3 regions of the Janthinobacterium sp. PSRC1-1 genome follow, and region 1 is predicted to be linked to each of the others. Evidence: predicted binding sites of a transcription regulator. Region 1 holds the regulator's gene; each other region holds the start of a gene.
The links. Region 1 encodes FNR, which switches genes on or off when oxygen is low (the NO sensors DNR and NnrR bind a similar motif). Its sites were predicted from a motif close to TTGATNNNNATCAA; they were not measured.

Region 1 (10,695 bases):
ACGCTATATATCAGTGTATATTACGCTCCTTGTTCACCGTTCACTTGACAAGGATACGACCATGCGCCTGACCTCCCTCGCCCGCCTGCTTGGCACCGCTCTGCTGGCCACCGCCGCCACCTCCGCCGTTGCCGGCGAAGTGGTGGTGTCGGCCGCGGCCAGCCTGACGAATGCGTTCAAGGAGGCGGCGCAAGGCTACGAGGCGCAATATCCGGGCAGCAAGGTGTCCCTGAACTTCGCCGCCTCGGGCGTGCTGCTGCAGCAGATCGTCAAGGGCGCACCCGTGGACGTGTTTGCCTCGGCCGACCAGGAAACCATGGATGCGGCGCAAAAGCAGGACCTGGTCCTGCCGGCCGACCGCCAGGACTTCGTCGGCAACAGCCTGGTGCTGATCGTGCCGCACGATAGCAAGCTGGGCATCAAGAGCCTGAGCGACCTGACGCACAAGGGCGTGACCCGCGTGGCGATCGCCAACCCGGCCAGCGTGCCCGTCGGCCGTTACTCCGAAGGTGCGCTGAAGAAGGCGAAGCTGTGGGACGCCGTGCAGCCGAAAGCCATCGGCACGCAGAACGTGCGCCAGTCGCTCGACTACGTGGCGCGCGGCGAAGTCGATGCGGGCTTCGTCTACGCCACCGACGCGGCCATCATGAAAGACAAGGTCAACGTGGTGCTGGAGGTGCCTTTGGCCTCGCCCGTGCTGTACCCGATCGCCACCATCAAGGGCAGCGGCAACGCGGCCGAAGCGAAGCGCTTCGTCAGCTACCTGCAGACGGCGCCGGCGCAAGCGATTCTGGCCAAGTACGGCTTCAAGAAACCCTAAGTCAAGCACGCGCCCGCATGGATATCGCCTGGACCGCGCTGGCCCTGTCGCTCAAAGTAGCGGCCTGGGCCACGGCGCTCAATTTGTTGCTCGGCATCGGTACGGGCTATCTGCTGGCGCGCACGCGCTTTCCCGGGCGCGAGCTGCTCGACGCCCTCTTGACCCTGCCGATGGTGATGCCGCCCACCGTGCTCGGCTATTACCTGCTGGTGCTGCTGGGCCGGCGCGGCACCCTGGGCATCTGGCTGCAGGACAACTTCGGCATCAACCTCATCTTCACGTGGCAGGGCGCCGTGATCGCCTCCACCGTGGTCGCCTTTCCCCTCGTCTTCAAGCCCGCGCGCGCCGCCTTCGAGGCCGTCGACGGGCAACTGGAGCAGGCGGCCCGCGTGCTGGGCATCTCGGAGCTGGCAATCTTTTTCCGCGTCACCTTGCCGCTGGCCTGGCGCGGCATCCTCGCCGGCGTGCTGCTGGGTTTTGTGCGCGCGCTGGGCGAGTTCGGCGCCACGCTGATGGTGGCCGGCAGCATCCCCGGCAAGACGCAGACCCTGTCGGTGGCCGTGTATGAAGCCGTGCAGGCGGGCCAGGACGACGTGGCCAATACGCTGGTCGTGATTATCTCCCTTGTCTGCATCGTGGTGCTGCTGTCGGCGGGCCGCCTGGCGCCCGGGCGCGTCGCGCACAAATGAGGTCTATGATGACGCCCATGCAACTCGACCTCGACATTCGCGCCACCTTGCGCTCCGGCAAACGCCGTTTCGACCTGCACGTGCAATGCACCTCTGGCAGTCAGCGCATCGCCATGTATGGCCCGTCCGGCGCCGGCAAGAGCATGACCCTGAAAGCCATTGCCGGACTGTTTACACCGGACGCGGGCCATATCCGCCTGAATGGCCGTACCCTGTTCGATTCGGCCGCCGGCATCAACCTGCCGCCGCAGCAGCGCAACGTGGCCTACCTGTTCCAGGATTACGCGCTGTTCCCGCACCTGACGGTGCGCCAGAACGTGGGCTTTGGCCTGAGCCGCGGCTGGTTCAACCCGCGCGCGCGCGAAAAGTTGCAGAAGGTCGAGCATTGGCTCGATGCTTTCCACTTGCAGGAACTGGCGCACCAGTTTCCCGACGAGTTGTCCGGTGGCCAGCGCCAAAGGGTGGCGCTGGCGAGGGCGCTCGTGGCCGAGCCAGCCGCGCTGCTGCTCGACGAGCCGTTTGCCGCCCTCGATCCGGCCCTGCGTGTCAAAATGCGCCTGGAGCTGAGCCAGTGGCAGCAGCGCCTGGACGTGCCCATGATCCTGATCACCCATGATCCGGAAGATGCGCGCATCCTGGGCGAGCATGTGCTGTACTTGCGCGACGGACAAATTGACAGCATGGAAGAACATAAGGCATTGGGTGAACGCATTGGATAAATCAGCGGCAGCGGAAATCGGCCTGCAAGGCTCGGTATGGATGACGGTGGGCGGAGAAAACCTGGGCGGCGCCGGCAGGGTGGAATTGCTGGGCGCCATCGCCGAATGCGGTTCCATCACGCAGGCGGCCAAGCTTGTGAAGATGAGCTACAAGGCGGCCTGGGACGCCATCGACGCGATGAACAACCTGGCCGGCGAGCCGCTGGTCGAGCGCTTGACGGGCGGCAAGGGTGGCGGCGGCACGCGCCTGACGCCACGGGGGCGCCAGCTGGTCGACAATTTCCGCATCATCGAGCGTGAGCATGCGCGCTACCTGCGCCAGCTGGGCAGCCAGGCCGAAGGCATCGCCGACGATTTGTTACTCATACGGAGAATGGCCATGAAAACCACGGCACGCAATCAATTCCTGGGCAAGGTGGCCGAACTGAAACAGGGCGCCGTCAACGACGAAGTCACGCTGGAATTGCCCGGCGGCCAGCACATCGTGGCCATCGTCACGCAGGGCAGCAGCGCCAGCCTGGGCCTGGTACCGGGCGCGGAAGCGTTCGCGCTGATCAAGGCCTCGTCGATCATCCTCGTGGCGGATAGCGCAGGGGCGCGCTTTTCCGCGCGCAATCAGTTGACCGGCAGCGTGACGCGCGTGCAGACGGGCGCCGTCAACACGGAAGTGGTGCTGGACTTGCCGCGCGGCGGCACGATTGCCGCCATCATCACGAATCAGAGCAGCACCGAGCTGGGCATTGCCATCGGCAGCCAGGTGACGGCGATTTTCAAGGCGTCCAGCGTGATTCTCGGTGTGCCGGCGTAAATTGCGTAGGTCGGATTAGCGGCGGCACGCCGCGTAATCCGACAATATTGTTGGCGTATCATGTCGGATTACGCGCAAGCGCTAATCCGACCTACTCTTTTAATCTTTCAGCCTCGACAACCAATTCGCCGCCGCCGCCAGCGCCTGCTCGAGCTCCTGCGCCGTGCGCGCCAGCAGGCTTGGTACCTCGTCCAGGCGGCCCGCGTCGATGGCTTCCTCGGTGGCGAAGGCGGCGCGGATCAGGCGTTTCGTGCCCAGGGTGCCGACGGAGCCGCGCACGCCGTGCAGGATGCGCGCCACGTCGCTGTGGTGGCCCGCCTGCAACGCCGTTTCGGCGTCGCGCACGGGCGTCATGCCCTTGTTCAGCGCGTCTTCGACCATGCGCCGCAGCACGCCGCGGCCTTTCGCATCGCGGCCCATCACGCGCATCAGCGGCGCCATGGAAAACACTTCCTCATCGGCAACCGTCACCGGCTCGGCCGTCTGCACTGGCGGGCGCTTCGGCAGGTGGCGCAGGATGACTGCCATCATCTCTTCCACCACCACGGGCTTGGCGATGAAATCGCTGATGCCGGCCGTCATGCAGCGCTCGCGTTCGGACGCCAGCACCCCGGCCGTCATGGCGATCACGGGCAAGTTCAAGCGCAGTTCCGTGCGGATGACATGGGTGGCGCTGAAGCCGTCCATGACGGGCATTTGCATGTCCATCAGCACGATGTCGTAGCGCAGCGCTTCCGTGCGCAGCCGCTCCACCGCTTGCAAACCGTCGCCCACCACGTCCAGGGTGGCGCCCATGTGTTCGAGGATACCGCGCGCCACGGCCTGGTTCAAATGATTGTCTTCCACCAGCAGGAAATGCACGCCGGCCAGTTCCGTGCCCAGCGGCTGGTGCAGCATGCGCTGCTCGCCGCCGTCGTTCTTGGCGATCAGCGCCTGGTGCAGGGCATCGAACAGGCTCGAACCTGTGATCGGCTTCATCAGCACGACATCGGCCTCGGCCGCGCTGGAAATTTCCTCCAGGTGGTTGCGCGCGAAGGCGTTGACCATCACGACGATGGGCTGGCGCTGGCCGGCAGCTGCCTGGCGGATGGCCTTGGCCGTGGCCAGGCCGTCCATGACGGGCATGTGCCAGTCGGCCAGCACCACGTCGTACGGTTGCTGCTGCGCCAGGCGTTCGCGGTACAGTTCGATGGCGGCAAAGCCGGAGTCCACTTCGTCGGCCAGCCAGCCCCAGGCCTCGATCAGCTTGACGATCAGTTCGCGCGTGGTGCGGTTGTCGTCGGCCACCAGCAGGCGCAGCTGCCCCAGGGCCGGCGTGCGCCGTGTTTCGGGCGGTTGCGCCAGCATCTCGAACGGCACGCTGAACCAGAAGCGGCTGCCCTTGCCTTCGCTGCTGGCCACGGCGATATCGCCGCCCATCATGTGGATCAGCTGCTTGCTGATGGCCAGGCCCAGGCCCGTGCCGCCGAAGCGCCGTGTAATGCTCTGGTCGCCCTGGGAAAAGGCGGCGAACAGCTGCTGTTGCTGCAGTTCCGTCATGCCGATGCCCGTGTCGCGCACTTCGAAGCGTAGCCAGGCGCGGTCTTGTTGGCTTTCGGCCAGGCTGACGGCCACCACCACTTCGCCGCTCTCGGTAAATTTGATGGCGTTGCCGGCCAGGTTGACGAGGATTTGCTGCAGGCGCTGCGCGTCGCCCACCAGGCGCCGCGGCACGTCGGGCTCGACGGCGATGGCCAGTTCCAGCTCCTTTTCACCCGCATTCATGGTCATCGTCGTGGCCAGCGTGTTCATGACCTCGTCGAGGTCGAATTCGACGGGCGACAATTCCATGCGGCGCGCTTCGATCTTCGAATAGTCGAGCACGTCGTTGAGGATGCCCAGCAGCGACTGGCCCGCCACGCGCACCATGGTCAGATACTTGCGCTGTTCCGTATCGAGCCTGGTATTGCCCAATAAGTACACCATGCCCAGCACGGCATTGAGGGGCGTGCGGATTTCATGGCTCATGTTGGCCACGAAATCGCTCTTCGCGCGGTTGGCCGCCTCGGCCCGGTCGCGCTCCTGTTCCAGCTCCGCCGCGCGCGCTTCGAGTTCCTGCTGCAGGCGGTCGCGTTCGCTCATCAGGCCGTTGAACGTTTCCGTCAGTTCGCCGATCTCGTCGCGCTGCCGCACCGGCACGGGCGTGAAACGGCTGCCGCTGGTGCGCATGGCTTGCAGCGTGTCGCGCAGGCGCACCAGCGGCGACAGCAGGCGCACGGTGACCCAGCCCAGAATAAACGCGGCCAGCAGCGAAGCGAGGATGCTCCATAGCACCAGCCGGTACAGCACGCCATCGAACGGTTCGAAGGCATCGTCGAGGGGCAGCGAGGCGGCCAGCAGCCAGTTTACCGATTTCAGGCGTTTGAAGCTGTTGACGGCCGTGATGCCGCGGCTGTTGGTGCTGACCATGCTGCCTTCGCCATCTTGCTTCAGCAACTCGGTGGTGGTCAGGTTGGCGTTCGGCAGGCGCGGCTGCAGCAGCCGGTCGGTATCGGGGTGCAGCACGTAGCGCGGCACGGCGCCGCGCGTGAGGATGAAGTAATAGCCGCTCTTGCCGATCTTTTCCGAGCGCAGGCGCCCCAGCAGGTTGTCCTTGTACAGGCGCAGCACCCCGATCACGACGCCGGCCACCTGGCCATCGGCGGTGAGCACGGGCGCGGCCATCTGCACGATGGGCATGCCGCTCGACTTGCCCAGCATCGGTTCGGTGATCATGGGCTGGCGCGTGCGCAGCACGGTCTGGAAATACTCGCGCTCGGCGACGTTGATGCCGGCGCGCCCCGCCACTTCCGGCATGTCGGCCACGATGACGCCCTGCGCGTCGAGCACCAGCACGTCGTCGAACAGTACCAGCATCGAGCGGCGCGCATAGTATTCGCGCAGCTGGGCGGGCCGGGCGATCAATTCCGGCGGCTGCTGCCTGGCCGTCAGGGTGACGATCTGCAGCAGCATGCCCAGCTTGTCGTCGAGTTCGGCAGCGGTGCGGGTGATCAGGGCAGACTGCTGGCTCAGCAGTACTCGGGTGAAGTCGGCGCGCATGTGCTGCACCTGTATCATGGTGACCAGCGCGATCATGGCGATCGAGGTCAGGCTGGTGACCAGCGCGACTTTTGCTTTGATGCCGAGAGGCTTCATGATTTCCTTTTCAGTACCGTGCGGCACAGGCGGCAGATAATGCTGTCAGGAATTTTCCTATCAATACATTAACTTTGCAAGCGGTGCCGCGCAAATGGCCCGCCCCGCATGGGCTTTTGACGATGTTGCCATATAATCAAAGTCAGAACGTCGTTTATTCGGCCGAAATGCGGTGAAATTGGCACACGGCAACCCTGTATGCAGTAAACTTGTTATTGCATTTTCTAAAAGGTACCGACATGACTGAAGCGCTACTCACTCCCACCATGCCCACAGTGACCGTGGAAGCGTTGCGTGCGCGATGCTCGACCTGCAGCATGCATCAATTGTGCCTGCCGATGGGCCTCGATGTGGGCGACATGGACAGGCTGGACCAGATCATCGGCCGCCGTCGCAAGATCGTGCGCGGCGCCTCGCTGTTCCGTATCGGCGACTCGTTCCAGAACCTGTACGCGATCCGCCTGGGGCACTTCAAGACGTACCAGATCAATCCGGGCGGTGAAGAGCAGGTGACGGGTTTCCAGATGGCTGGCGAACTGCTGGGCATGGACGCCATCAGCGCCGATCGCCACCACTGTAATGCGGTGGCGCTGGAAGACAGCGAAGTGTGTGAAATTCCTTTTTCCAGCCTGGAACAATTGCTGGGCAATATGCCGACCCTGCTGCGCCATTTCCACCGCATGATGAGCCAGGAAATCACGCGCGAGCAAAGCGTCATGCTGTTGCTGGGCAATATGCAGGCGACCCAGCGTTTTGCCGCCTTTATCGTCAACCTGGCCTCGCGCTATGAAGCGCGTGGCTATTCGGCCAGCAAATTTCAGCTGCGCATGTCGCGCGAGGAAATCGGCAATTACCTGGGACTGACCATCGAGAGCGTCAGCCGTTTATTGTCGAAATTCAAGAAGGAAGGCTGGCTGCGCGTGTCCAACCGCGAGATCGAGATCTTGCAGCCCGCCAAGTTGAAAGCCATCACGGCCGGCACGGACGTCTGCAAGTAAGTCTTACAGTTCCTCATCGGCGTGCAGCGCGATACTGCGCTGCAGCGGCCAAGTCCAGATGCCGGACAGGCGCCACTCGCGTTTGTCGTTTTCCACCAGTACTTGCCAGCGGCTGCGCTCGAGCATCGGCAGCGCGACGGAAAAATTGCCGGCCGCATCGGGCTGCACCAGCAGCTTGATATCCTTTTCCGGCAGGGTCGCATGCGCCAGATGCAGCTGCAACGGACCCTGGTAGGCCTTGCCGAAGCTGTGCACGGAGCCACTCAGGCGCGCTGACGCCACATCATAGGACAGGCTGGTATCCATCGCCAGGTCGCTGGCGATCGTGTCGCGCTTCAAATCCTGGTTGATCGCCTTGCCCTGCTTGTAATAGTCGCCCACCACCAGCGCATCGGGCTGCGTAAACGCGATATAGCCCATGAAGCTGCCGACGACAACCGACAGGCCGGGACCGATCATCAGCAGCCAAGGCCAGCGATGCTTGTACCACGGTGCAACGGGGGCTTGCAGCTTGAGACTGTCGGACATGATATTTCTCCTGTTTAATCAGCCAGTCCCCGCATGGGGACCGGCCTTCCTGCAACTTCGTGGCGGCGGCGAGGGCACCCGGTCCCCGTCCGCCTTTCCTTGTTAACGTGGCACGATGAAGACCGCGCTTTCACGCACATGCAGCGACGGGTCGTCCAGCGAGTGCAATTCGATCGCAATCTTGTTCGACCCCTTTTCTCCCACGCCGTGCGGTACGCGCAGGCGGATCGGCCAGCCCAGCGTTTCCGTCGGCTGCAAGGTCACCTCTTCGCGTGTCAGCAAGGTCAGGCCCGGCAAGCCGGAAGCGCTGATTTTAAAATGCTGGGTTTGCTCCGAGGTGTTCATGATCTGCAAGCGGTACACGTTTTCGATCATGCCGTCTTCCACTTCGCGTCCCATCGAACCGCGGTCGCGGATCACGTCCATTTTCAGGGGCGTGCGCAGCGCCAGCGACGTACACACGGCGATGATGATCAGGGCCAGGATGGAAGTGTAGATCAGCACGCGCGGGCGCATGGCGCGCTGGCGGATCTGCTTCGAATTGAAGTTGTTTTCCATCGCATGGTCGGTACTGTAGCGTACCAGTCCCCGCGGCCGGTCGACCTTGTCCATCACGGTATTGCAGGCATCGACGCAGGCGGCGCAGCCGATGCATTCATACTGCAGGCCGTTGCGGATATCGATGCCGGTCGGACACACCTGCACGCACAGAGTGCAGTCGATGCAGTCGCCCAGCTTGTCGTTGTTGCCGGCCTTCTTGCTGATGGCGCCACGCGGTTCGCCGCGCTTGGCATCGTAGGTGATGATCAGGGTGTCCTGGTCGAACATGGCGCTCTGGAAGCGCGCGTAGGGGCACATGTATTTGCACACCTGTTCGCGCAGCCAGCCCGCGTTGCCGTAGGTTGCCAGGCTGTAGAACAAGACCCAGAACCATTCCCAGGGACCGAAGTTCAGGGTGGTCACCGACTGCGCCAGTTCCTTGATCGGCGTGAAGTAGCCGACAAAGGTAAAGCCCGTCCACAGGGCGATGGCGCCCCATGCCAGGTGCTTGGCCGTTTTCTTGACGGCCTTGCGCACGGACGGTCCCTGCTTGTCGAGGGCCATGCGCGCGCTGCGCGTGCCCTCGATGCGGCGTTCGACCCACAGGAAGATTTCCGTGTATACCGTTTGCGGGCAAGAGAACCCGCACCACACCCGCCCGGCGATGGCCGTGACGAGAAACAACAAATACGCACAGATGATCAGCAGGGCCGCCAGATAGATGAAATCCTGGGGCCACAGCACGACGCCGAAAATGTAGAACTTGCGCGTGGTCAAATCGAACAGCAGGGCTTGCCTGCCATTCCAGGTCAACCACGGCAAGCCGTAGAACGCCAGCTGGGTAAGCCATACGCATACCCATCGCCAGGTAGCGTAGCGTCCTTTGGCCTCGCGAGGGTAGATCTGCTCGCGGGCCGCATACATCTTGATGACTTGAGGTTCCATTACATCATTTCACGGGCGTCTGGGGATTCGACAGGCTCCAGACATACGCCGACAGCACGTGGACCTTGGACTCGCCGAGGAAATCGCTGAAGGCCGGCATGGTGTTGCTGCGTCCCTTGCGTACGGTTTCCATGATGGTATCAGCACTGCCGCCGTACAGCCAGATCTTGTCCGTCAGGTTAGGTGAACCGAGCATCTGATTGCCTTTCGCATCGGCACCGTGACAGGCCATGCAGGCGCCGAACTTGGCTTTGCCCAGCACGGATTTGACGGGGTCCGAGGTGGAACCGGACAGGCTCAGCACATAATGGGCCACGTTCTCGACATCCTTTTCGGAGCCCAGGGCGGCGCCCATCGGTGGCATCTGCCCATTGCGGCCATGCATGATGGTGGTCTTGATGATGTCGGGTTCACCGCCATACAGCCAGTCCTTGTCGGTCAGGTTGGGGAAGCCCTTGTTGCCGCGTGCATCCGAACCGTGGCATTGCGCGCAGTAGGTCAGGAACAAACGCTGGCCGATGGCATGCGCTTGCGGATCGGCGGCCACCGTCTTCAAGTCCTGGCTCAGGTACTTGTTGAACAGGGGACCGTAGTCGGCTTCCGCCTTCTTCAGCTCTTCCTCGTACTGGTCCGTCGATTTCCAGCCCAGACTGCCGGCATAGTTGCCCAGGCCCGGGTACAGGAACAGATACGCCAGGGCGAAGACGATGGTGATGTAGAACAACCACATCCACCAGCGCGGCATCGGCGTATTGAGTTCCTTCAAGTCCTCGTCCCAGACGTGGCCCGTGGTGCCGTCGGCAGGGGCGCCTTCGACCACTTTGATTTTCGACTGCGAGTACAGCAGCACGCCGCAGCCGATGATGCCCAGCAGGGACAGCACGACGATGTAGATATTCCAGAAGCCATTGGTAAAGTCAGCCATGGTTGCGCTCCCCTTGTGCCGGTGCGGCATCGGCCGCGTAGTCGAGCGCTTCGTCGTCGAACGGCAGGCGCGCCGCCGCGTCGAAGTCGCTATTGCTGCGGCTGAACGTCCACCACAGGATGCCTACGAACGTCGTAAAGGAAACCACCGTCATGACGCTGCTGGCGCTGTCAAACAGGTTCTCGATTGCCATGCTAATTCCTTGTTTTGATTAATGTACCGAGGCCTTGCAGATAGGCGACCAGGGCGTCTTCTTCCGTCTTGTCCTGCAGCTGCGCCGGGCCGGCGGTGATTTCCGCATCGCTGTACGGCTGGCCCAGGCGTTGCAGGGCGCGCATCTTCGGCATGATGTCGTCAGGCACCAGCTTGGTCTTCGCCAGCCATGGGTAGGCCGGCATGTTCGACTCGGGCACCACGTCGCGCGGGTTGTTCAAGTGCGTGCGGTGCCATTCATCGCTGTAGCGGGCGCCCACGCGGGCCAGATCCGGCCCCGTGCGCTTGGAACCCCACTGGAACGGACGGTCGTAGACGAACTCGCCAGCGACCGAA
Region 2 (10,695 bases), on a different contig from region 1:
CGCGAGGAATTCGGCCTGGACAATGCGCTGGAGCTGGAATTCGAGACGCATTACCGGCGTTTCCTGATGCCCACCATCCGCGGCTCGGAAGAAGGCAGCAAGAAGCGCTATGCGGGCCTGGTCGGCAAGCCGGACGGCAGTGAACAGATGGTCTACAAGGGCCTGGAAACGGTACGCAGCGACTGGACGCCGCTGGCGCAGCAATTTCAGCAAGAGTTATACCGGCGCATCTTCCAGCGCGCCGCCTACCAGGATTATGTGCGCGACTACGTGGCGCGCACCGTGCGCGGCGAATGCGACGCTTTATTGGTCTACCGCAAGCGATTGCGCCGCCCCCTCGGCGATTACCAGCGCAATGTGCCGCCCCATGTGCGCGCGGCGCGCACGGCCGACGCCTACAACCTGGCGCAGGGACGGCCGCTGCAATACCAGAACGGCGGCTGGATCAGTTATGTCATCACGGTGGCGGGGCCGGAACCGCTGGAAACGCAGCGCTCGCCCATCGACTACCATCACTACCTGACGCGCCAGCTGCAGCCGGTGGCCGACGCGATCCTGCCCTTCCTGGGCGACGATTTTTCGCGCCTCGTGTCGGGGCAGCAGGATTTGTTTTAGGTCAATTTTACTGACCGGCATGGCCAAGCTGAGGTAATATCGGCGCCTGCCAGGCCAGTCCGCAGGCGCTGTGCGCCGGGGCAGCGTAAAATACGCCATGGCGAAAGAATAAGAGCTGCATGAAGAAGATGCCATTCCAGACGAGAATCGTTCGCAACATGATTTTCCCAGCTGAAATGGCGCATCATTTAACACTATGTTGAACCAGCGGGCAGTCGCACCAGCCATCTGCCCTGCTAATTTTTGAATGAATTGACACCATGACCGAGATCACGTCCTTAAGAGACATCCCGCAAAAAAATATCTTCCGCAAGGGCGACACCTTTGTGCTGTTCGGCGAGCTGTTCGGCCGCGGCTATGTGAATGGCTTGCTGGACGAAGCGCGCAAGGCGGGCATGAATATCGTCGGCATGACGGTCGGCCGCCGCGATGAAAACATGGCGCTGCGCCCGCTGAACGCGGAAGAACTGGCCGAAGCCGAAGCCAACCTGGGCGGGCGCATCATCAATGTGCCGCTGATGGCCGGTTTCGACCTCGACGCGCCAGCCGGCGAACCGACGCCGACGGCCCTGCTGGCCGACATGACCCTGAAAAGCTGGCAAGAAGACAAGCTGGACTGGGCGCAGATCGAACGCTGCCGCGAAGCCGGCATCGCCCGCTTCAGCGCTTCCGTGGCGAAAGCCATGGCGGAACTCGATAGCCTGATTCCTGACGGCAGCAATGTGTATTTCGCCCACACCATGGCGGGCGGCATTCCGAAAGTCAAAGTCTTCCTGGCCATTGCCAACCGCATCTACAAAGGCCGCGGCGAGCGCTTCATGTCCTCGCGCGCCCTGCTCGACAGCGACCTGGGCAAATTGATCCTGATGAACTTCGACGAAGTCACGGCCAACACCCTGCAGCACCTGATCGACGGCAGCGCCGCCATCCGCGCGCGCATCGAGCAAACGGGCGGCCAGGTGCGCTACAGCGCCTACGGCTACCACGGCACCGAGATCTTGATCGACGACAAATACCAGTGGCAAACGTATAGCAACTACACGCAGGGCCTGGCCAAGATGCGCCTGGAAAACGTGGCCAAGGCGGCGTGGGAAAAAGGCATCAAGGCCACCGTCTTCAACTGCCCGGAAATCCGCACGAATTCGTCCGACATTTTTGTCGGCGTGGAACTGTCGCTGTTCCCCCTGCTCGTCGCGCTGAAAAAAGAAGGCGGCGGCGCCTGGGCCGAAGAGCAATGGAAAATCTGCCAGGGCTTGCTGGAAGACGGCGTCTCGCTGCAAGACTTGCTCGACCGTATCGCCACCTACAACGGCGACGCCACCAGCGTGCAGTTCCGCAACTTCGCCGCCTGGCCGATGGACAACACGCCAGAACTGGCCGACGTCATGATCGGTACCTCGGACGACATCACCAAGCTGCACAAGGACCGCAAGGAACTGATCACCGACCACCTGAGCTCGCTGGTCCTGGAAGGCACGGGCCCGCTGATGTTCCACACCATGTCGGAACCGCCAGCACCCGTCATCTGGCTCAACCACGACATCATCGCGCGCCAGCTGAACTCGGTTCACAACTGAGCCTGATGTAGCGCAAGGCAAGCTGCACCACACCGACGGCCCGGCTCATCCCCGGGCCGTCGGCGTTTCCGGTGCCGACTTACGCGCGCACGATCGACACGCCGCCATCGGCCAGCAGCGCCGTGCCGGTGGTGAAGCTGGACGCATCGGACGCCAGGTACAGCGCCGAGCGGGCGATCTCGTCCGGCGTAGCCAGGCGCTTCAAGGCATGCAAGCCCGCCACGAAGGCCTGCGCCTCGGGCGTATTTGCCACGGCCCGTCCCAAGGGCGTGTCGGTGCCGCCCGGCAGCAGGGCATTCACGCGGATGCCCGCCGCGCCATACTCGGCCGCCAGGGCCTTCGTCAAACCGATCACGCCCGCCTTGCTGGCCGCATACGCGGCCATGCCGGCCATGCCCAGCGTATAGCCGACAAACGTCGAAGTAAAAATCAGCGAGCCGCCGCCACGCGCCGCCATGGCGGGCAGCTGGTACTTGGCCGCCAGGAAGGCACTGGTGAGATTGGTATTGAGCACTGCTTGCCAATCTTCCAGGGCAAGCTCCGGCGTGGGCCCCATGGGCCCCAGAGTGCCCGCATTATTAAAAGCGATATCGAGGCCGCCAAAGCGTTGCAGTGCCAGCGCCACGGCCCCTTGCGCGCAGGCCGCGTCGCCCACATCGCCGGCGCAGGCCACGGCTTGCGCGCCGCCGTGCGCCAGCTGCGCCACCAGCGCATTGAGTTCCTTCCGCCGCCGCGCCACCAGCACCAGTTGCGCGCCATGGCGGGCGAACAGCCGCGCCGCCGCATGGCCGATGCCCGAGCTGGCGCCCGTGATGATGGCGACCTTGTTTTTCAGTTGTTGCATGGGGTATCCCTCCAGGTAGTGAAGGGATACGATAGGACGGCTGGCCAGACGCGGCACTCCGCTTCTTGCGCTGGAATCAGCGTCTCCAAGGATGCTACATGCTGGTGTAAAACACACGCCAAGCATAAAACTTGCCAGATTGTGACAAATCAGTGATAATGCGTCTCGCGTTGCCGGGATGGCGGAATAGGTAGACGCACGGGACTCAAAATCCCGCGCTGGAAACAGCGTGCCGGTTCGATTCCGGCTCCCGGCACCACAGAACACATCAAAGAAGTACCGATAAAGCCATTAAATCCAATGTAATCAAGGATTTAGTGGCTTTTTTCTTGTCCGTTCATTCCGAGCACCAGCGATTGTTTCCGATAGCGCTGCAGCGAGGCGCGCCATGACCCGCCTGCCGCTGCTGCCCTGGCAGCATCACTGCATCTGCCGGTGATTCCTTGCCATCATGAGTAGCTCATTTCCAGACCGGCCATCCTGACAACGAAGAAGGTGACGATCCCCAAGGCCAGGAGCAACAGCATGAAGACTGCGACCACCTTGCCGCTGGCGCGCAGCACCGCGCGATTCTGCTTCGCCTTATCCTGATCCTTCTTCCCTTGATCGTAATGCCACTTGATGGCGAAGAACATGCCCGTGCCGAGCACGAGAGCCTTGAAGGTAACTAAGACTATGGGGGTCCAATCGATCATTTTGCGTATTTCCAGTCTATTACTTGACACTATCTATCGTAAGGAGCACTGCCTCAAAACGCTGCTTCGGCAGCTTCTGTTCCAACCATCCCCCAGGCATCCTGTTTGACTCTTTCATTATAGCCACCTATGAAATAACAATGGCAGCGGGCGCAGTGATGGGCCAGAGAGGAGACAACGTCAGCGACTGCGATGCAAGGATGCTGCTGTACGTTCTGAAGCATACTACTTCAAAACAATTTCCATACATCGAGACAAAATGTCCCAGTTGAAAACCATGCAAGATGACCATTTGGCTATCTGCTTGCCGTGATTGGCCGGGAACAAGGGCGCGGGCACAGCAGCAGGGAAGCCGCCTCCTCCGGCTAGCCGAACGGCCGTACGCCAAACAGCACGCCGTGCAGCCAGAACGCCAGCAGCAGCCACAGCGCGACCCCGGCGCCGATGGCGATCAAGGTGCCTGGCATGGTGCCGCCCTGGTAGCGGGTGCCGGCCGCTCGGTCGCGTCGCACGGCGGCATGCAGATCCACTGACGACCAGGCGAGGAAGCCGCCGAACAGCAGCACGTCGGCCACGCTGCCGTTGGCCAGCAGATGCGCCACGGCCCAGAGTTGGGTGCCCAGCAGCATGGGGTGGTGCACCCAGGTCTTGATGCGGTTGCGCGGCACATTGGCCGCCGCCAGTAAAATCAGCGAGAACAGCATCAGCAGACCGCTGGCGTGGCGCAAGCCCATGGGCGGCGTCCACAGCACCAGCGCGTGCTGGCGCGCCAGGGCATAGCCCCAGATGATCAGGCCCAGCCCGGCAAACGCCACGAGCGAATACAGCCCCTTCCAGCGCTTTTCGCCGAGACGCGCCAGTTGGGCGCTGCGCCAGCCGTCGGCGACGATGCGCACCGAGTGCAAGCCCAGGAACAGCAGCAAACCGAGTATCAGCACCGTCATCGTCTTCCCTTCCAGTCAATAGCAGCGAGCATAGACGACGCCATGGCCGGCGTCGTCCGCCCAGATCAACGTTCCTCGCGATAGTAGTCGCAGCCCTCGAACGTGGTGCGCAGCGCCTGCTGCAGCTGGGCGTAGCGCTCCGGCGTCAGGTTGAAACGCACGTCGATCTGGCCATCGTCATCCATCTGCATGGCCGCCTCGGCATCCATCTGCACGGACAAGCGGTTCGGATGCAGGATCACGGCATGCATGTGGCCATACCAGGCAAATTCCTGGCCGCCATATTCAATATAGGGTTCGTCCATGCCCATGGCGACGTCCTGCTCGTCATACTCGTCGGCGCGCTGCAGCATCAGGTAGACGGGTTCGCCTTTGCCGGCCGGCGCGGCCAGGGTGGTGATCAGGGCGTCGTCTTCATTCATGACGGACAACTCGGTGGCGGTAAATCCTGCGGACATGGCGTGCTTTCAACAAATAGGGGGATGACGCCACCATAGCGCAAAAGCGCTGCAAACAACATGGCGCGCGGCGAATAAAGCGTGCCGCCTATAATGGTCATTCCATCCATATTGCACAGGAGAGCGCCTTGACCGCAACATCGCCCTACACCATCCGCCTGGCCATTCCCGCCATCGCCACCTACCAGCTGCTGCGCGTTGCCGCCGGCCTGAGCGCGAAAAGCACGGAGGCGGCGGCCAAGGGCTTGCCCAACTCCCTGTTTGCCGTGCAAGTGCTGCTGGGCGACGAGGTGGTGGGCATGGGCCGCATCATCGGCGATGGCGGCTGCTTCTTTCAGGTGGTCGATATCGCCGTGCTGCCGGCCCACCAGGGCAAGGGCCTGGGCAAGCGCATCATGCGCGAGATCATGCAATTCATCGAGACGGACGTGCCGCCAAGCGCGTATGTCAGCCTGATCGCCGATGGCCAGGCGCAAGACCTGTATGCGCAATTCGGTTTCAGGCACACGGCGCCCGCCTCCGTCGGCATGGCGCTGGTACGCTAGTGCCGGCCTGGCTGGCTGCCAGCATGGCGCTGGCGCTGCTGCTGAGCGCCGCCGCCTGGCGCGCCGAGCGCCTGCTGCAGCGGCGCGGACGCACGACGCGCTGGCTGTGGCTGGCGGCCATCGCCGCGTCGGCCATCGCGCCCCTGGCGTGGCTGCCCGGCGTGCTGGCGGCCATGCCGCCGGAGCAGGCGCAGCTGAAACTGGGCTGGTTTGTCTTATCCAGCGGCATGCTGATACTGCTGGCGCTACGCAGCGTCTGGCTGCTGTCGCACCAGCGCCGCTGGCAGAAAACATCGTTACTGGGCACCCCCGTGTACTTGAGCGGCGGCATCGGCCCCTGCGTGGCGGGCCTGCTGCGGCCGCGCATCGTGATGCCCGTCTGGCTGCAACTGATTCCTCCCCGACAACAGGCGCTGCTGCTGGCACACGCACAATGCCGGCTGGCAGCGCGCGACCCGCAGCTGCTGGCCCTGGCCTACGCCTTGATCGTGCTCATGCCGTGGAACCTGCCCCTGTGGTGGCAGCTGCACCGGCTGCGCTTTGCCATCGAAGTCGATTGCGACGCGCGCATGCTGGCGCACGGCCACGCGTTGCGCGACTATGCCACGGTGCTGCGTCGGCACGGCCAGTATTACTCGGGCTTGACGGGCGCCGCACCCATCGTGCTGGGCGACCCGCGCGCACTGCGCCGGCGCCGCCATCTGATGGCCAGATTTACCGGGAAGCCGGCGGCGAACTTGCTATAGTAGCGGCAACGCCGCGCGGCGCGCCCGAGTTCCCGGCTCCCCCCTTAGAAATCAGAGAGATACCATGCTTTACCTGCTTGCCATCGTGATCGTCATCGCCCTGCTGTACTACGTCTTCAGCGGCCGCACGCCCGCCAAACCGCTGCACAAGCCACTCATGTCCGTGCGCCAGTATGTGCCGGCGATTCCCGCAGGCGCACCGGCGCACCACTGGAACGACGAGGGGCGCTTTGCGTCGGAAGTGGAAAACGAAGCGATGTACCAACCCGCCATCGCCACACTGGCCGGCGAACACGGCCCCGGCAACGCGGAAGAAAAATGCCTGGCCCTGCTCGTCTGCGACGACGCCAATCCGTTCCAGGACAAGGCCATCGCCGTCTTCATCGATGGCCAGCTGGTCGGCTACCTGTCGCACAACGACGCCCTGCGCCTGCGCCGCAACCTGGGCCGCCAGGACCTGGTCGGCCAGCTGACCTCGTGCGACGCCGTCATCCGCGGCGGCGGCCTGTGGAACGGCAAGCGCCTGTCGTATGCCGTGTGGCTGGACTTGCAGCCCTACAATTAAGTGAACTCCCGCCACGGCCAGCGTTGTTGCGTCACACAAGAAAGTGCCGGACAGATGGCGCCGGCGCCGATGCAGACCACTGGAAGGGCAAGGAGTTCGAGACCATTATCGCCGGCAGGGGGATCGGCATTTTGATGCACATCAAATAGCTCACCATTTATTGGCGAAGACCTTGCAGATGGCCATGGCCCGTGTTTTTTTGACCCATATCAAGTTCAGCATAAGAAAACCGCCATCCGGCACGGCAATGCTGGACTTGCCCGTGTTGCCGTTCTAGCCTTGTTGCCATCCTGACTACCGAGTGACACCATGGCTTACAAATCCATCCTCGTCCACGCCGACCTGTCGCGCCATGCGCCGCAGCGCATCGCCATCGCGGCGCGGCTGGCGCACGCGCAGCAGGCGCACCTGATCGGCGCGGCGATGACGGGCCTGTCGCGCTTTACCCTGGAAAACAACCGTGGCATGCGCGGCGGCGCCGTGGCGGCGCAGATCAACGCGCTGCACGGGCAGGCGGAGCAGGCGCTGGATCAGTTCGAAACGCTGGCGCGCCAGGCCGGCGCCGTCTCGCTCGAGCGGCGCCTGATCGAAGACGATGCAGATGGCGGCATGGCCGTCAGCGCCCGCTACAGCGACTTGACGGTGCTCAGCCAGCACGACGCCAGCGAAGCGCTGCCCGGCGCCATGAGCGACCTGGTGCCGTATGTGATGCTCAACGCGGCCCGCCCCGTGCTGATCGTGCCGCGCAGCGGACAATTTACGGAAGTCAACAACACCGTGGTGGTGGCCTGGGATGGCAGCATGGAAGCGACGCGCGCCATCGGCCACGCCCTGCCGCTCTTGCGCGCGGCGCGCCTGGTGGTGCTGGCCCTGCTGCACCCGCCGGCCGGCCATGCGCAGCCGGCCCGCCATCCGGGCGCCGACATCGCCGCCTACCTGAGCCGCCATGGCGTGCCCGTCGAAGTGCGTCCCGCCATCGCCACGGGCGACATCGGCGCGGCGCTGCTGGCCATGGCCGCCGAGGTGCAGGCGAACCTGCTGGTGATGGGCGGCTACGGCCACGCGCGCTTCCGCGAAATCCTGCTGGGCGGCGTGACGGAAACCGTCTTGCGCCAGATGACCTTGCCCGTGCTGATGGCGCACTGACGTAAAAAAACCGCGCCACCCTGGCGGATGGCGCGGCTTTTACCGAAGAACAGCTAGCGCTTAGACTTTACGTTGCGCTACGGCATCGACGACGCACAAGGCCGTCATGTTGACGATACGGCGCACGGTGGCCGATGGCGTCAGGATGTGCACAGGCTTGGCGCAGCCGAGCAGGATCGGGCCCACGGCGATACCGTTGCCGGCGGCCGTTTTCACCAGGTTGTAGGCGATGTTGGCCGACTCGATATTCGGCATGACCAGCAGGTTGGCATCGTGCTTCAGTGCCGAGTTTGGCATGATTTTTTCACGCAGCTTGCTGTCGAGGGCCGTATCGCCGTGCATTTCGCCGTCGATTTCCAGGTCCGGCGCGCGTTCCTTGATGATGGCCAGCGCGGCGCGCATCTTTTGCGCCGAGGCGCTGTCGCTGGAACCGAAGTTCGAATGCGACAGCAGGGCCGCGCGCGGCGACAGGCCGAAACGGGTCATCTCTTCGGCGGCCATGATGGTGATCTCGGCCAATTGCCCGGCGTCCGGGTTTTCGTTGACGTGCGTGTCGACCATCACCAGCTGGCGCTCCGGCATGATCAGGACGTTCATGGCCGCGTAGACATTGCTGCCGGCGCGCTTGCCCAGCACCTGGTCGATGTATTTCAGGTGCAGCTGGGTGGTGCCGAAAGTGCCGCAGATCATGCCGTCGGCATCGCCCTTGTGGATCATCATCGAACCGATCAGGGTATGGCGGCGGCGCATTTCCAGCTTCGCGTATTCCTCGGTGACGCCTTTGCGGCTGGTCATCGCGTAATACGTGTTCCAGTAATCGCGATAGCGCTCGTCGAAGTCCGGGTTGATGACGTCGAAGTCGACGCCTTGCTTGAGACGCAGGCCGAACTTCTGGATGCGCGCTTCGAGCACGGGTGGACGGCCCACCAGGATAGGACGCGCCAGTTTTTCATCGACCACCACTTGCACGGCGCGCAGCACGCGCTCCTCTTCGCCTTCGGCGTAGACGATGCGTTTGAGTTCGGCCGGCGTGGATTTGGCCATCAGGAACAGCGGCTTCATGAAAGTGCCGCTGCGGTAGACGAATTGCTGCAGGCTGTCCGCGTACGCTTGCAAGTCCTTGATCGGACGCGTGGCGACGCCCGATTCCTCGGCCGCCTTGGCCACCGCTGGCGCGATCTTGATCAGCAAACGCGGATCGAACGGCATCGGAATCAGGTATTCAGGACCGAACGACAGGTTGCTGATGCCGTAGGTGGTGGCGACGATGTCGGACTGCTCGGCATGCGCCAGGTCGGCGATCGCGTGCACCACGGCGATTTCCATTTCGCGCGTGATCGTCGTCGCGCCGCAATCGAGGGCGCCGCGGAAGATGTACGGGAAGCACAGCACATTGTTGACCTGGTTCGGATAGTCCGAACGGCCCGTGGCGATGATGGCGTCGCTGCGCACGGCCTTGACTTCTTCCGGCAGGATTTCCGGATTCGGATTGGCCAGCGCCAGGATCAGCGGGTTCGGCGCCATCTTGCGCACCATGTCTTGCTTCAGCACGCCGCCGGCGGATACGCCAAGGAAGATGTCGGCGTCCGGGATGACTTCACCCAGGGTGCGCAGCGGCGTGTCTTGCGCGAAGCGTTCCTTGTCCGGGTCCATCAGTTCCGTGCGGCCCTTGTAGACGACGCCGGCCAGGTCGGTGACGTAGATGTTTTTCAGCGGGAAGCCCAGGTCGACGATCAGGTCCAGGCAGGCCAGCGCCGCGGCGCCCGCGCCCGACACGACCAGTTTGCAATCCTCGATTTTCTTGCCGACGGCTTTCAGGCCGTTCAGGATGGCCGCGCCGACGATGATGGCGGTGCCGTGCTGGTCGTCATGGAAGACGGGAATCTTCATGCGGTCGCGCAGCTGGCGCTCGATGTAGAAGCACTCGGGCGCCTTGATGTCTTCCAGGTTCACGCCGCCGAAGGTCGGTTCCAGCGAAGCGATGATGTCGACCAGCTTGTCCGGGTCCATCTCGTTGATTTCGATGTCGAAGACGTCGATGCCGGCGAATTTCTTGAACAGCACGCCCTTGCCTTCCATCACCGGCTTGGCGGCCAGCGGGCCGATATTGCCCAGTCCCAGCACGGCCGTGCCGTTGGTGATGACGGCCACCAGGTTGCCGCGCGCCGTATATTTATAGGCATTCGCCGGATCGATGACGATTTCTTCGCACGGAGCTGCCACACCTGGCGAGTAGGCCAGCGCCAGGTCGCGCTGGTTGGTCAGTTGTTTGGTGGGCGTCACGCTGATTTTGCCGGGGCGCGGGCACTCGTGATATTCGAGTGCGGCCAAGCGCAATTGTTGACGCAATTCTTCTTTTTTATCAGATGACGAATCCATGCTGTGCAGCCTTCCTGTTTGGTCGATCGGGTGTTCCGGATTTTATCAGACCGATTCTTTCAATTAGCTAGGTATTTTCCGCTAGCCACAGTCTGATATCACGAAAACGCATAACCTAGCATTGTAAGGCCGTCCGGCGGCACAAACGTGCTGAGCAGGAAAAACTATCAAATTTTAGATT
Region 3 (10,695 bases), on a different contig from region 1:
GCGGCCTGGAACAAACGGCGCTCGTAGGCAACGCCATCGGTCAGGGTCGTTTCAAAGGCGCGGTTGACGCAATCCTTGATCATCATGGCAACCGAGGTCGGCATGGCGGCAATGGTCTTGGCGGCAGCCAGGGCTTCTTCCATTAATTTATCTGCCGGCACCACGCGCGACACCAGGCCGATGCGTTCCGCCTCGGCAGCGTCGATGGTGCGTGCCGTCAGCAGCAGATCCATGGCCTTGGCCTTGCCGATGGCGCGCGGCAAGCGCTGCGTGCCACCCGCACCAGGCGTGACGCCAACCTTGATTTCCGGCTGGCCGAATTTGGCGCTGTCGGCGGCGATCAGGAAATCGCACATCATGGCCAGTTCACAGCCGCCGCCGAGCGCATAACCGGCCACCGCGCCCACCACCGGTTTGCGCACGCGCAAGATATGTTCCCAGTTGCGACTGATGTAACCCTGGGTAAAGGTGTCCGGATAGGTGTAATCGGCCATGGCGGCGATATCGGCGCCAGCGGCAAACGCTTTTTCGCTGCCCGTGAGCACGATGCAGCCAATATTCTCGTCCGCGTCGAATTTCAGCAGAGCGTCGCCCAGCTCATTCATCATGTTGTCGTTCAAGGCGTTGAGCGCCTTCGGGCGGTTCAGGCGGATGACCGCCACTTTGTCCTGGATGTCGATGATCAAGTCTTCGTATTGCATGGTGTCTCCTCTGGATGAACGGTGTGACGATTGTAGCGGCTAACAGCGGCGGCGCGACAAGTGCGCTGCTATTATTGTGAGCCCGATCACCTTTATCGAGCAGCGTATTTTCTCTTCCTTCTTCCAGTACTGCGCCCACCATCTGCGCGGCGACGGCAGCGCCGCCAGCGTCAATTTTCGCCGCCTGTGGTTCAGCAACGGCCTCAATTGCTTCGGCGCCCAGATCACCTCGCTGGCCCTGCCCCTGTGCGCGGTATTGTTATTACATGCGACACCAGAACAAATGGGGGTACTCGTCGCCCTGCAGGCGCTGCCGTTTGCCCTCTTCGGCTTGCCCGTCGGCGTGCTGCTGGACCGGCGCAGCAAGCACCCGATCATGCTGTTCAGCGAAAGCATGTCGGGCCTGGCGCTGGCCAGCGTCGCCGTCGCCTACTGGTGCGGCGTGCTGTCGATGCCCTGGTTATATATAGTGGGATTCATCATCGGCACGGGCTTCGTCGTCGGCGGCGGCGCCGAACAGGTTTTCCTGACCTTCCTGGTGGGCCGCGACGGTTTGATCGATGCGCAATCAAAATTTGCTGCCACCGAATCGGCTTCGCGCCTGATCGGCCCCGGCCTGGCCGGCGTGCTGGTGCAAGTCTTGTCGGCGCCCGTCGCCATCCTGTGCACGGCCTGCGGCTATCTGGTGTCCGTCTGCAATCTGCGCGCCATGAGCGTGCGCGATCCACGCCCGGCGCCGTCAAGCAAGCACGCCTTGCGCGACATCGCCGACGGCTTGCTGTTTGTCTGGCATGAACCGCTGCTGCGCGCGCTGGCCTGGGGCGCCGGCATCTGGCACTTCCTGTTTTACGCCAGCATGGCCTTGACGGTGCTGTTTGCCACGCGCGACCTGGGCATGAGTCCTGGCGTGCTGGGCATGACGCAGATGCTCGGTGGCGCCGGCGTGCTGCTGAGCGCCTTCATCGTCAAGCCATTGACGCGCCGCTATGGCGCCGGCCGCACCATTCTGATCGGACTGGCGTCCACCTCCGTCTGCTTTGCCCTGACGCCCACCATCCCCGCCTTACTATTAGGCAGTGCGGCCGCCAGTGCTGTGGCGTATGCCGTGCTGATGTTCTTTTTTGATTGCGGCGTGATGCTGTTCTTTATTCCCTACCTGGGCTTGCGCCAGAAAGTCACACCCGACCCCATGCTGGGCCGCATGACCTCGACCATGCGCTTCCTGACGGTGGCGACGGCGCCGCTGGGCGCGCTGGCCGCAGGCTGGGTAGCGGAACACTTTGGCGTGCGCAATGGCCTGGCCTGCATCGCGGCAGGCAGCATCGCACTGACGATCGCCATGGTGTGGGGCACGCCGCTGCGTAGCGTGCGCACCTGAAGCGATGAACGGGCATACACTGCTGAAAGATTGCCTTGGCGACACTATTCATGCCAAAGCCTGTGAGTTTTGATTTACATCAAGGAATTAATTGAGGTAAATCCATAAGCTGTCTTACATCACTCTAGGAGCACGTCATGTTTAACACCATCTTATTTCCCACCGACGGCTCGCCGCTGTCCGACAAAGCGGCCGAGACGGCCCTCGCCTTCGCTCAATTGAACAAGGCCAAACTGGTCGCCCTCAGCGTGGTGCAACCGTTCCCGTTCTCGCCGATGGCCGATGGCGGCATCGTGCTCGACGCCGGTTTGTACGAGCAACAAATGCAGGAAGCATCACAACGCGCCGTCGACAAGATCGGTGAAGCGGCGCGCGCCGTCGGCGTGCCCTTCGAAGGCGTGGTCGTCGTCTCGCCCAGCCCGCACGAGGAAATCGTCAATGCGGCGCAAACCCACCATTGCGACATCATCCTGATGGCCTCGCATGGCCGCAAAGGCTTGAACAAGCTGTTCGTGGGCAGCGAAACGCAAAAAGTGCTGGCGCATACCCATTTACCTGTCATGGTTTTGCGCTAACCTTGCGCTAGCGCAATCCCCGCCCGGCGCCGCGAGAAACTCAGCGCGCCGGCGCCTGCTTCGGCAACAACACCCACACGGCGCCGCTCTGCTTCATGCGGCCCGCATTCTCCGCCGCTTCCGCACCAAAACCAAAGAAGTAATCGACCCGGATCGGCCCGCGAATGGCGCCGCCCGTATCCTGCGCCATCACCAGCCGCTGCATGGGAATCTCGCTATTGGCTTGCGTGGTGGACAGGAACACGGGCGCACCGAGCGGCAAGAAGCGCGAATCGATGGCCACCGAACGCTGTGGCGTCAACGGCACGCCCAATGCGCCCTTCGGTCCCACTTTGGGATCAGGCAGACGCTCTTCCTTGAAGAAGACATAGCTGGGATTGGCGTTGAATAATTCATCCTTGCGCGTAGGGTGGCCGGCGATCCACGCCTTGATGCCCTGCGCTGACGCCTGGCTCAACGTCAGCTCGCCCTTGTCGACCAGGTAGCGGCCGATCGATTTGTACGGGTGACCATTCTGGTCCGCGTACGCCACGCGCACGGTTTCCTGCGTATCGGTCAGCTGCACGCGACCGCTGCCCTGCACTTGCAGGAAGAACGCTTCGACTTCGTCATCGACCCACAGCAATTCCTTGCCCGTGACGGCCGTGGCGCGCTCGATGTCGGCGCGGGTCGCGTACGGGATCACCTTCTTGCCCACCAGCTTGCCGCGCAAGCGCATGTTTTTCAATTCCGGATACACGCCGGACAAGTCCACCGAAACGAGATCGTCAGGCACCTTGTACAACGGCGTCTGGTACGGGCCGCCGCGCTTGCGCGCGCCATGCAGCAGCGGCTCGTAGTAGCCGGTCACCAGGCCGGCACTGGCGCCATCGGCGGTGACGACTTGATTGGGCACAAAGAAGGTCTCGAAAAACAGGCGGATGGCCTTGTCGCTATCGGCATTCACCTGGCGCGCGATGGTGCACGACTCTTTCCAGTCCGGGCGTTTCACCAGCACGCCGCACGAGGCCATGAAGGCGGGCCAGGCGGCGCGCATGTCGTCGCGGGCCCAGCCCGGCAAAGCGGCAAATTTGGCGGGCACGAAGGTGGGGGCCGCCGCTGCATCCAGCGTGTCCTTGGCGTCCTTGACATCGGCCGGCTTGGCCGGCACTGGCCTGACGACAGTCGGTGCGATCGCCGGCGCCTTGCCAGCCGCGGCGACCGGCTCTGCCGGCGGCGTGGTACAGGCGGAAAGCGCAAGCGCGACGGCGCCGACTGAAACGGGTAGACTACCGCGTGTCAACAGACGGCGGGTAAATACTAAGCTGCGGGTAAATAACATAGGGGGGCGTATGTGGATCTTGATGATAGAGGCGCTGGTGGCGTTCTTCTTGCTGGCATTTATAGTCTGGTGGACCATGTATTCGGGTAAAAAACCCGCACCACCGGCGCGCAAGCAGCTCAGTGAAGAACGGGACGCCACCGAAAAACTGAAATAGGGGCGCAAGCCCCCGGCGTTTCCTTAATGCAGGGTACGCGGCACCGACAGCACGAACTCGGGAATCAAAGCTTCGAACTGATGGCCATCCTCGGCCACGCAGAAGTATTCGCCGTGCATCGAGCCTTGCGGCGTGCCCAGCATGGTGCCGCTCGTGTATTCGAACTGCTCGCCCGGCTGCAGCAGCGGCTGGTGGCCGACGGCGCCCAGGCCGCGCACCTCTTCCACCTTGTTGTTCGCATCCGTGATGACCCAGTGGCGCGAAATCAGTTGCGCGCCAACGGTCCCCGTGTTGACGACGCGAATCGTGTAACTGAACACGTGCCGCCCCTGGTCGGGAGCCGATTGCTCGGGCAGATATTGTGTCTTGACCGTTACCGTAAATTCATAAGTCGCCATCGTCATTCCTATTCAGACATTGTCAGTCGTATATTGTGTGTCGCGCGCCGCATTGGCCATCGCGCGCCGTGTATTCTGCGTTCCAGTCAGCCATGGTAACGGCGTCAAGCGTAAAATAGCGCATCTTCGTATTTTCTACTCTGAGCCTTTAGCCACCATGACAACATTCCGTATCGCCCCCAGCATCCTGTCCGCCGACTTTGCCCGCCTGGGCGAGGAAGTGCGCAACGTCGTCACCGCCGGCGCCGACATCATCCACTTCGACGTGATGGATAACCATTATGTGCCGAACCTGACCATCGGCCCGCTGGTGTGCGAAGCGATCCGCCCGCACGTGCAAGTCCCCATCGATGTGCATCTGATGGTCAAGCCTGTTGATCGCATTATCCCGGATTTCGCCAAGGCTGGCGCGAACATCATTACCTTCCACCCGGAAGCGTCGGATCACCTTGACCGTTCCTTGCAGCTGATCCGCGACAATGGCTGCAAATCGGGCCTGGTCTTCAACCCGGGCACGCCGCTGCACTACCTGGAACACGTGATGGACAAGATCGACATCATCCTGATCATGTCGGTCAACCCGGGCTTCGGCGGCCAGTCTTTCATTCCGCAAGCGCTGAAGAAAATCGCCGAAGCACGCCGCATGATCGACGAATCGGGCCGTGACATCATGCTGGAAGTCGATGGCGGCATCAAGATCGACAACATCGGCGCCGCCGCTGCCGCCGGCGCCGACACCTTCGTCGCCGGCTCGGCCATCTTCGGCAAGCCCGACTACAAGGCCGTCATCGACGCCATGCGCGCCGAATTGGCAAAAGTGACGGGCGCCTGATGCAAGCGGGCACGGTGAAAGACCACGTACTGGCCGGCGTGCGCGCCGCCATCATCGACCTCGATGGCACGATGCTCGACACCGTGCCCGATTTTCATGTCGCCATCAACGGCATGCGCGCCGAACTGGATCTGGCGCCCATCAGCGCCGACGCCATCAAGCTGATGGTGGGCAAGGGCTCGGAAAACCTGATCCGCACCGTGCTGGCCCTCGACTTCGACGCGGCCGGCGTGGAACAACACTTCGACGCGGCGATGGAAGGCTACCAGCGCCACTACCTGGCCATCAATGGCCAGTTCAGCACCCTGTACCCGGACGTGGAAGCAGGCCTGGCGGCGATGCAGGCGGCGGGCTTGCGCCTGGCCTGCGTCACCAACAAGCCGATCGCCTTCGCCCTGCCCCTGCTGCGACAGAAAAAACTCGACGGGTATTTCGAGATCGTCTACGGCGGCGATTCGCTGCCGCAGAAAAAACCGCATCCCATGCCGCTGCTGCAAGTATGTGCGGACTTCGATCTGGCGCCCGCCAAAGTGGTGGCCATCGGCGACTCCTCGAATGACGCGCAAGCGGCACGGGCGGCGGCTTGCCCCGTCTTGACCGTACCGTATGGTTACAACCACGGACACTCTATACACGACACCGATTCCGATGGTATAGTAAATACGCTGCTCGAAGCGGCGCATTTTATAAGCATGCACAACAGACCAGCATACTGACCCACACCACATCGTGAACACGTTTCTCATCAAAAAACACAATGTCACCCAAACCGGCTCGATTGAGGCCTGGCTTTGGCGACGCTGGCAATCCTGGCAGGCCTGAGGGCCGAGCCGTGTAAGATTGCTGTCGGCGGCACGCGCGCATTTGCGTGTTGTATGCGCCGGCAGGTTTTTTGATAACCCACCGCAGGGTCTGTGCTTTATAAGCACGACGCACACGCGTACCCTGGCGGCATGGAGAGATACATGACCGAACTCGAATTCAAATCGCTGGCCCAACAAGGCTACAACCGCATCCCCCTGATCGCGGAGGCTTTTGCCGACCTCGAAACCCCGCTCACGCTGTACCTGAAACTGGCGCAAACCCAGCAAGGCGGCAAGAACACCTTCCTGCTCGAATCGGTCGTCGGCGGCGAACGCTTCGGCCGCTATTCCTTCATCGGCTTGCCCGCTACCACGGTGCTGCGCAGCCATGGCAACCGCACCGAGATCGTCAAAAACGGCGCCGTGATCGAAGAGCACGAAGGCAATCCGCTCGACTTCATCGAACAGTACCAATCGCGCTTCAAAGTGGCCCTGCGCCCCGGCATGCCGCGTTTCTGCGGCGGACTGGCCGGCTACTTCGGCTACGACACCGTGCGCCACATCGAGAAAAAGCTGGCCGGCGGCGCGCCGAAAGACGACTTGAACCTGCCCGACATCCAGTTGATGGTGACGGAAGAACTGGCCGTCATCGACAACCTGTCCGGCAAACTCTACCTGATCGTGTATGCCGACACCACGCAGCCCGAGTCGTTCAGCAAAGCGCGCCAGCGCCTGAAAGACTTGCGCATGATGCTGCGCCGCGGCGTCGATGCGCCCGTCACCAGCGCCTCCGTGCGTACGGAAACCATCCGCGACTTCTCCAAGGAAGACTACCTGAAGGCGGTCGCCAAGGCGCATGAATACGTGATGGCCGGCGACTTGATGCAGGTGCAGATCGGCCAGCGCATCCGTAAACCGTATGTCGATTCGCCACTGACCCTGTACCGCGCCCTGCGTTCGCTCAATCCGTCACCCTATATGTACTTCTATAATTTCGGCGACATGCAGATCATCGGCGCCTCGCCCGAGATTTTGGTGCGCAACGAGACGAGGGCGGACGGCGGCAAGAAAGTCACCCTGCGCCCCATCGCCGGCACCCGTCCACGCGGCGCCACGCCAGAGCGCGACGCCGAACTGTCGGCCGAACTGCTGGCCGATCCGAAAGAGATCGCCGAACACGTGATGCTGATCGACCTGGCGCGCAACGACATCGGCCGCATCGCCGAAACGGGCAGCGTGCAAGTCACCGACCGCATGGTCATCGAAAAATACTCGCACGTGCAGCACATCGTCTCGAACGTCGAAGGCACCTTAAAAGATGGCCTGTCGAACCTGGACGTGCTGCGCGCGACCTTCCCCGCCGGCACCCTGACGGGCGCGCCGAAAGTGCGCGCCATGGAAGTGATCGACGAACTCGAAATCACCAAGCGCGGCATCTACGGCGGCGCCTGCGGCTACCTGTCGTTTGGCGGCGAAATGGACGTGGCGATCGCGATTCGCACGGGCGTGATCAAGGACGGCATGCTGTATGTGCAGGCTGCGGCCGGCATCGTGGCCGACTCGATCCCCGAAATGGAATGGCAGGAAACCGAAAACAAGGCGCGCGCCGTATTGCGCGCCGCCGAACAAGTGCAAGATGGCCTGGATGGGGAGTTTTAAGATGCTGCTGATGATCGACAACTACGACTCCTTCACCTACAACATCGTGCAGTATTTCGGCGAACTGGGTGAAGACGTGCGGGTCTACCGCAACGATGAAATCACGATCGAGCAGATCGAGGCGCTGAATCCGGACCGCATCTGCATCTCGCCCGGCCCGAAAGCGCCGGCACAGGCAGGCATTTCGGTGGCAGTGCTCAAGCACTTCGCCGGCAAGAAGCCGATACTCGGCGTCTGTCTGGGCCACCAGGCCATCGGCGAAGCGTTTGGCGGCAAGGTCATCCGCGCCAAGCAGGTCATGCATGGCAAGACTTCCCTCATCGCGCATACGGGCGTGGGCGTCTTCCAAGGCTTGCCCAGCCCCTTCACAGTGATCCGCTACCACTCTTTGGCGATCGAACGCGCCTCGCTGCCTTCCTGCCTGGAAGTGACGGCGTGGACGGACGACGGCGAAATCATGGGCGTGCGCCACCGGGAATACGATATCGAGGGCGTGCAGTTTCACCCCGAATCGATCCTCTCGGAGCACGGCCACGCCCTGCTGAAGAATTTCCTCGAGCGCTGATTCCCTGCGCACGCCCCGGCGTGCCATCAGTGTCCTCCTGCGCCATCATTGAAGAAGGAAGCATCATGCCGATCACCCCACAAGAAGCCCTGCTGCGCTGCATCGAACACCGCGAAATCTTTCACGACGAAATGCTGTACCTGTTCCGCCAGATCATGTCCGGCGAAATGTCGCCCACCATGATCGCGGCGCTGACCATGGGCCTGCGCGTGAAAAAGGAAACCATCGGCGAAATCGCCGCCGCCGCGCAAGTGATGCGCGAGTTCTCCACCAAGGTGCCCATGGCCGACACCACCAACCTGCTCGACATCGTCGGCACGGGCGGCGACGGCGCGCACACTTTTAATATCTCCACCGCCTCGATGTTCGTGGCGGCAGCAGCCGGCGCGCGCGTGGCCAAGCATGGCGGGCGCAGCGTCTCGTCCTCGTCCGGCAGCGCCGACGTGCTCGACTCGCTGGGCGTCAACATCAACCTGCAGCCCGAGCAGATTGCCCAGTCGATCGCGCAAACGGGCATCGGCTTCATGTACGCACCGAACCACCATGCGGCCATGAAGCATGCGGCGCCCGTGCGCCGCGAACTGGGCGTACGCACGATCTTCAATATCCTCGGCCCGCTGACCAATCCGGCCGGCGCGCCGAACATTCTGATGGGCGTGTTCCACGCCGACCTGGTCGGCATCCAGGTGCGCGTGCTGCAGCGCCTGGGCGCGCAGCATGCCATCGTCGTGTATGGCCGCGACAATATGGATGAAGTGTCGCTCGGTGCCTCTACCCTCGTGGGCGAACTGGTCAACGGCGAAATCCGCGAATATGAAATCCATCCGGAAGACTTCGGCATGTCGATGATCGCCAGCCGCAACCTGAAGGTGGCCGACTCCATCGAATCGAAGGCCAAGATGCTGGAAGCACTGCGCGGCGAACCCGGTGCGGCGGCAGACATCGTCGCCCTGAACGCGGGCACGGCGCTGTACGCGGCCGGCGTGGCCAGCTCGATCGAAGACGGCCTGGCGCGCGCGCGCATCGCCGTCGGCTCGGGCGCCGCCCTGGCAAAACTGGAACAATTCGTGCAGGTGACGCAGCAGCTGGGCACGCCAAAGCAAGCGTAAGCTCCACCCGCCCTCCTTGATAGAATAGCGACCATCATGTCCGACATACTCGATAAAATCCTGGCCGTGAAGGCCGACGAAGTGGCGAAGGCGAAAGCCCATCGCAGCCTGGCCAGCCTGCGCGGCGACGTGGAAAGCGACAGCGCCCTGCGCGCGGATCTGCGCGGCTTCGAGGCCAGCCTGCGCCAGCACATCGCCGCCGGCAAGCCCGGCATCATCGCCGAAGTCAAAAAGGCCTCGCCGTCGAAAGGCGTGATCCGCGCCGACTTCCGCCCGGCGGACATCGCCGCCAGCTATGCGGCGCATGGCGCGGCCTGCCTGTCCGTGCTGACGGATGAACCGTTCTTCCAGGGCTGCGTGGATTACCTGCAGCAGGCGCGCGCCGCCTGCGCCATTCCCGTGCTGCGCAAGGACTTCATGGTCGACATGTATCAGATCTATGAAGCGCGCGCCATGGGCGCCGACTGCATCCTGCTGATCGTCGCCGCGCTCGACCATGGCCTGATGGCCGAAATGGAAGCGTGTGCCCACGAACTGGGCATGGGCGTGCTGATCGAGAGCCACGATGGCGAAGAACTCGACGCGGCACTCAAGCTCAAGAGCGCACTGATCGGCATCAACAACCGCAACCTGCGCACCTTCGAGACCTCGCTCGACACGACCATCAATCTCTTGCCGCGCATCCCGCAAGACAAATTGATCATCACGGAATCGGGCATCCACAGCACGGCCGACGTGCAACGCATGCGCGATGCGCACATCCACAGCTTCCTCGTGGGCGAAGCGTTCATGCGCGCACCAGACCCCGGCGTGGAACTGGAACGCCTGTTCAGTTAAACCATGGTAGGCTGGCAGGCATGAGACACGCGATAATCGTCCTTGCCGCCGCCAGCCTGCTGTCGGCTTGCCAGACTGCGGCCCCGCCAGCGGCGCACACGCCCGCACTTACGCCACCTCGCACGCCGGCCGCGATACAGCTCGCCGCCAGCATCGACGCCTACAAGTCGCTGGTGGCGCAGCAGATCATGGCCGCCAATGGCGCATATACATTCAGCGGGCGCCTGCCGCCCATGTTGCCGGCCATCGTCGTGCTGGACCTGCGCGTTGGCCCCGACGGCGCGCTGAAAAGCGTGCAGGTACACCGCTCACGCGACAGCGAAGCATCGGCTGCGGCGCTGGCCGCCGTGCGGCGCGTGC

Region 2: the regulator FNR is predicted to act here: its motif matches at 7,121-7,134, upstream of ACP7DW_RS01490 (universal stress protein).
Region 3: the regulator FNR is predicted to act here: its motif matches at 2,149-2,162, upstream of ACP7DW_RS27940 (universal stress protein).

What each region holds. Positions count from the first base shown of each region.
Region 1 is NZ_JAFCWK010000019.1:26,519-37,213, reverse strand. It holds gene modA (molybdate ABC transporter substrate-binding protein) at 62-820, shown strand; gene modB (molybdate ABC transporter permease subunit) at 838-1,509, shown strand; gene ACP7DW_RS26985 (sulfate/molybdate ABC transporter ATP-binding protein) at 1,518-2,228, shown strand; gene ACP7DW_RS26980 (TOBE domain-containing protein) at 2,269-3,036, shown strand; gene ACP7DW_RS26975 (response regulator) at 3,136-6,210, opposite strand; gene fnr (fumarate/nitrate reduction transcriptional regulator Fnr) at 6,450-7,208, shown strand; gene ACP7DW_RS26965 (FixH family protein) at 7,212-7,736, opposite strand; gene ccoG (cytochrome c oxidase accessory protein CcoG) at 7,839-9,221, opposite strand; gene ccoP (cytochrome-c oxidase, cbb3-type subunit III) at 9,226-10,146, opposite strand; gene ACP7DW_RS26950 (cbb3-type cytochrome oxidase subunit 3) at 10,139-10,339, opposite strand; gene ccoO (cytochrome-c oxidase, cbb3-type subunit II) at 10,341-10,695, opposite strand, start outside.
Region 2 is NZ_JAFCWK010000001.1:326,038-336,732, reverse strand. It holds gene ACP7DW_RS01545 (DNA polymerase II) at 1-615, shown strand, start outside; gene ACP7DW_RS01540 (hypothetical protein) at 623-775, opposite strand; gene ACP7DW_RS01535 (enoyl ACP reductase FabMG family protein) at 876-2,192, shown strand; gene ACP7DW_RS01530 (SDR family oxidoreductase) at 2,272-3,036, opposite strand; tRNA gene ACP7DW_RS01525 (tRNA-Leu) at 3,209-3,295, shown strand; gene ACP7DW_RS01520 (hypothetical protein) at 3,486-3,731, opposite strand; gene ACP7DW_RS01515 (NnrU family protein) at 4,097-4,675, opposite strand; gene ACP7DW_RS01510 (Imm10 family immunity protein) at 4,741-5,133, opposite strand; gene ACP7DW_RS01505 (GNAT family N-acetyltransferase) at 5,262-5,678, shown strand; gene ACP7DW_RS01500 (M56 family metallopeptidase) at 5,678-6,424, shown strand; gene ACP7DW_RS01495 (hypothetical protein) at 6,489-6,989, shown strand; gene ACP7DW_RS01490 (universal stress protein) at 7,299-8,135, shown strand; gene ACP7DW_RS01485 (NADP-dependent malic enzyme) at 8,196-10,514, opposite strand.
Region 3 is NZ_JAFCWK010000021.1:70,427-81,121, reverse strand. It holds gene ACP7DW_RS27950 (enoyl-CoA hydratase) at 1-701, opposite strand, end outside; gene ACP7DW_RS27945 (MFS transporter) at 778-2,079, shown strand; gene ACP7DW_RS27940 (universal stress protein) at 2,217-2,654, shown strand; gene mltA (murein transglycosylase A) at 2,695-3,936, opposite strand; gene ACP7DW_RS27930 (hypothetical protein) at 3,986-4,132, shown strand; gene apaG (Co2+/Mg2+ efflux protein ApaG) at 4,156-4,530, opposite strand; gene rpe (ribulose-phosphate 3-epimerase) at 4,688-5,362, shown strand; gene ACP7DW_RS27915 (phosphoglycolate phosphatase) at 5,362-6,078, shown strand; gene trpE (anthranilate synthase component I) at 6,328-7,824, shown strand; gene ACP7DW_RS27905 (aminodeoxychorismate/anthranilate synthase component II) at 7,826-8,389, shown strand; gene trpD (anthranilate phosphoribosyltransferase) at 8,455-9,498, shown strand; gene trpC (indole-3-glycerol phosphate synthase TrpC) at 9,535-10,335, shown strand; gene ACP7DW_RS27890 (hypothetical protein) at 10,356-10,695, shown strand, end outside.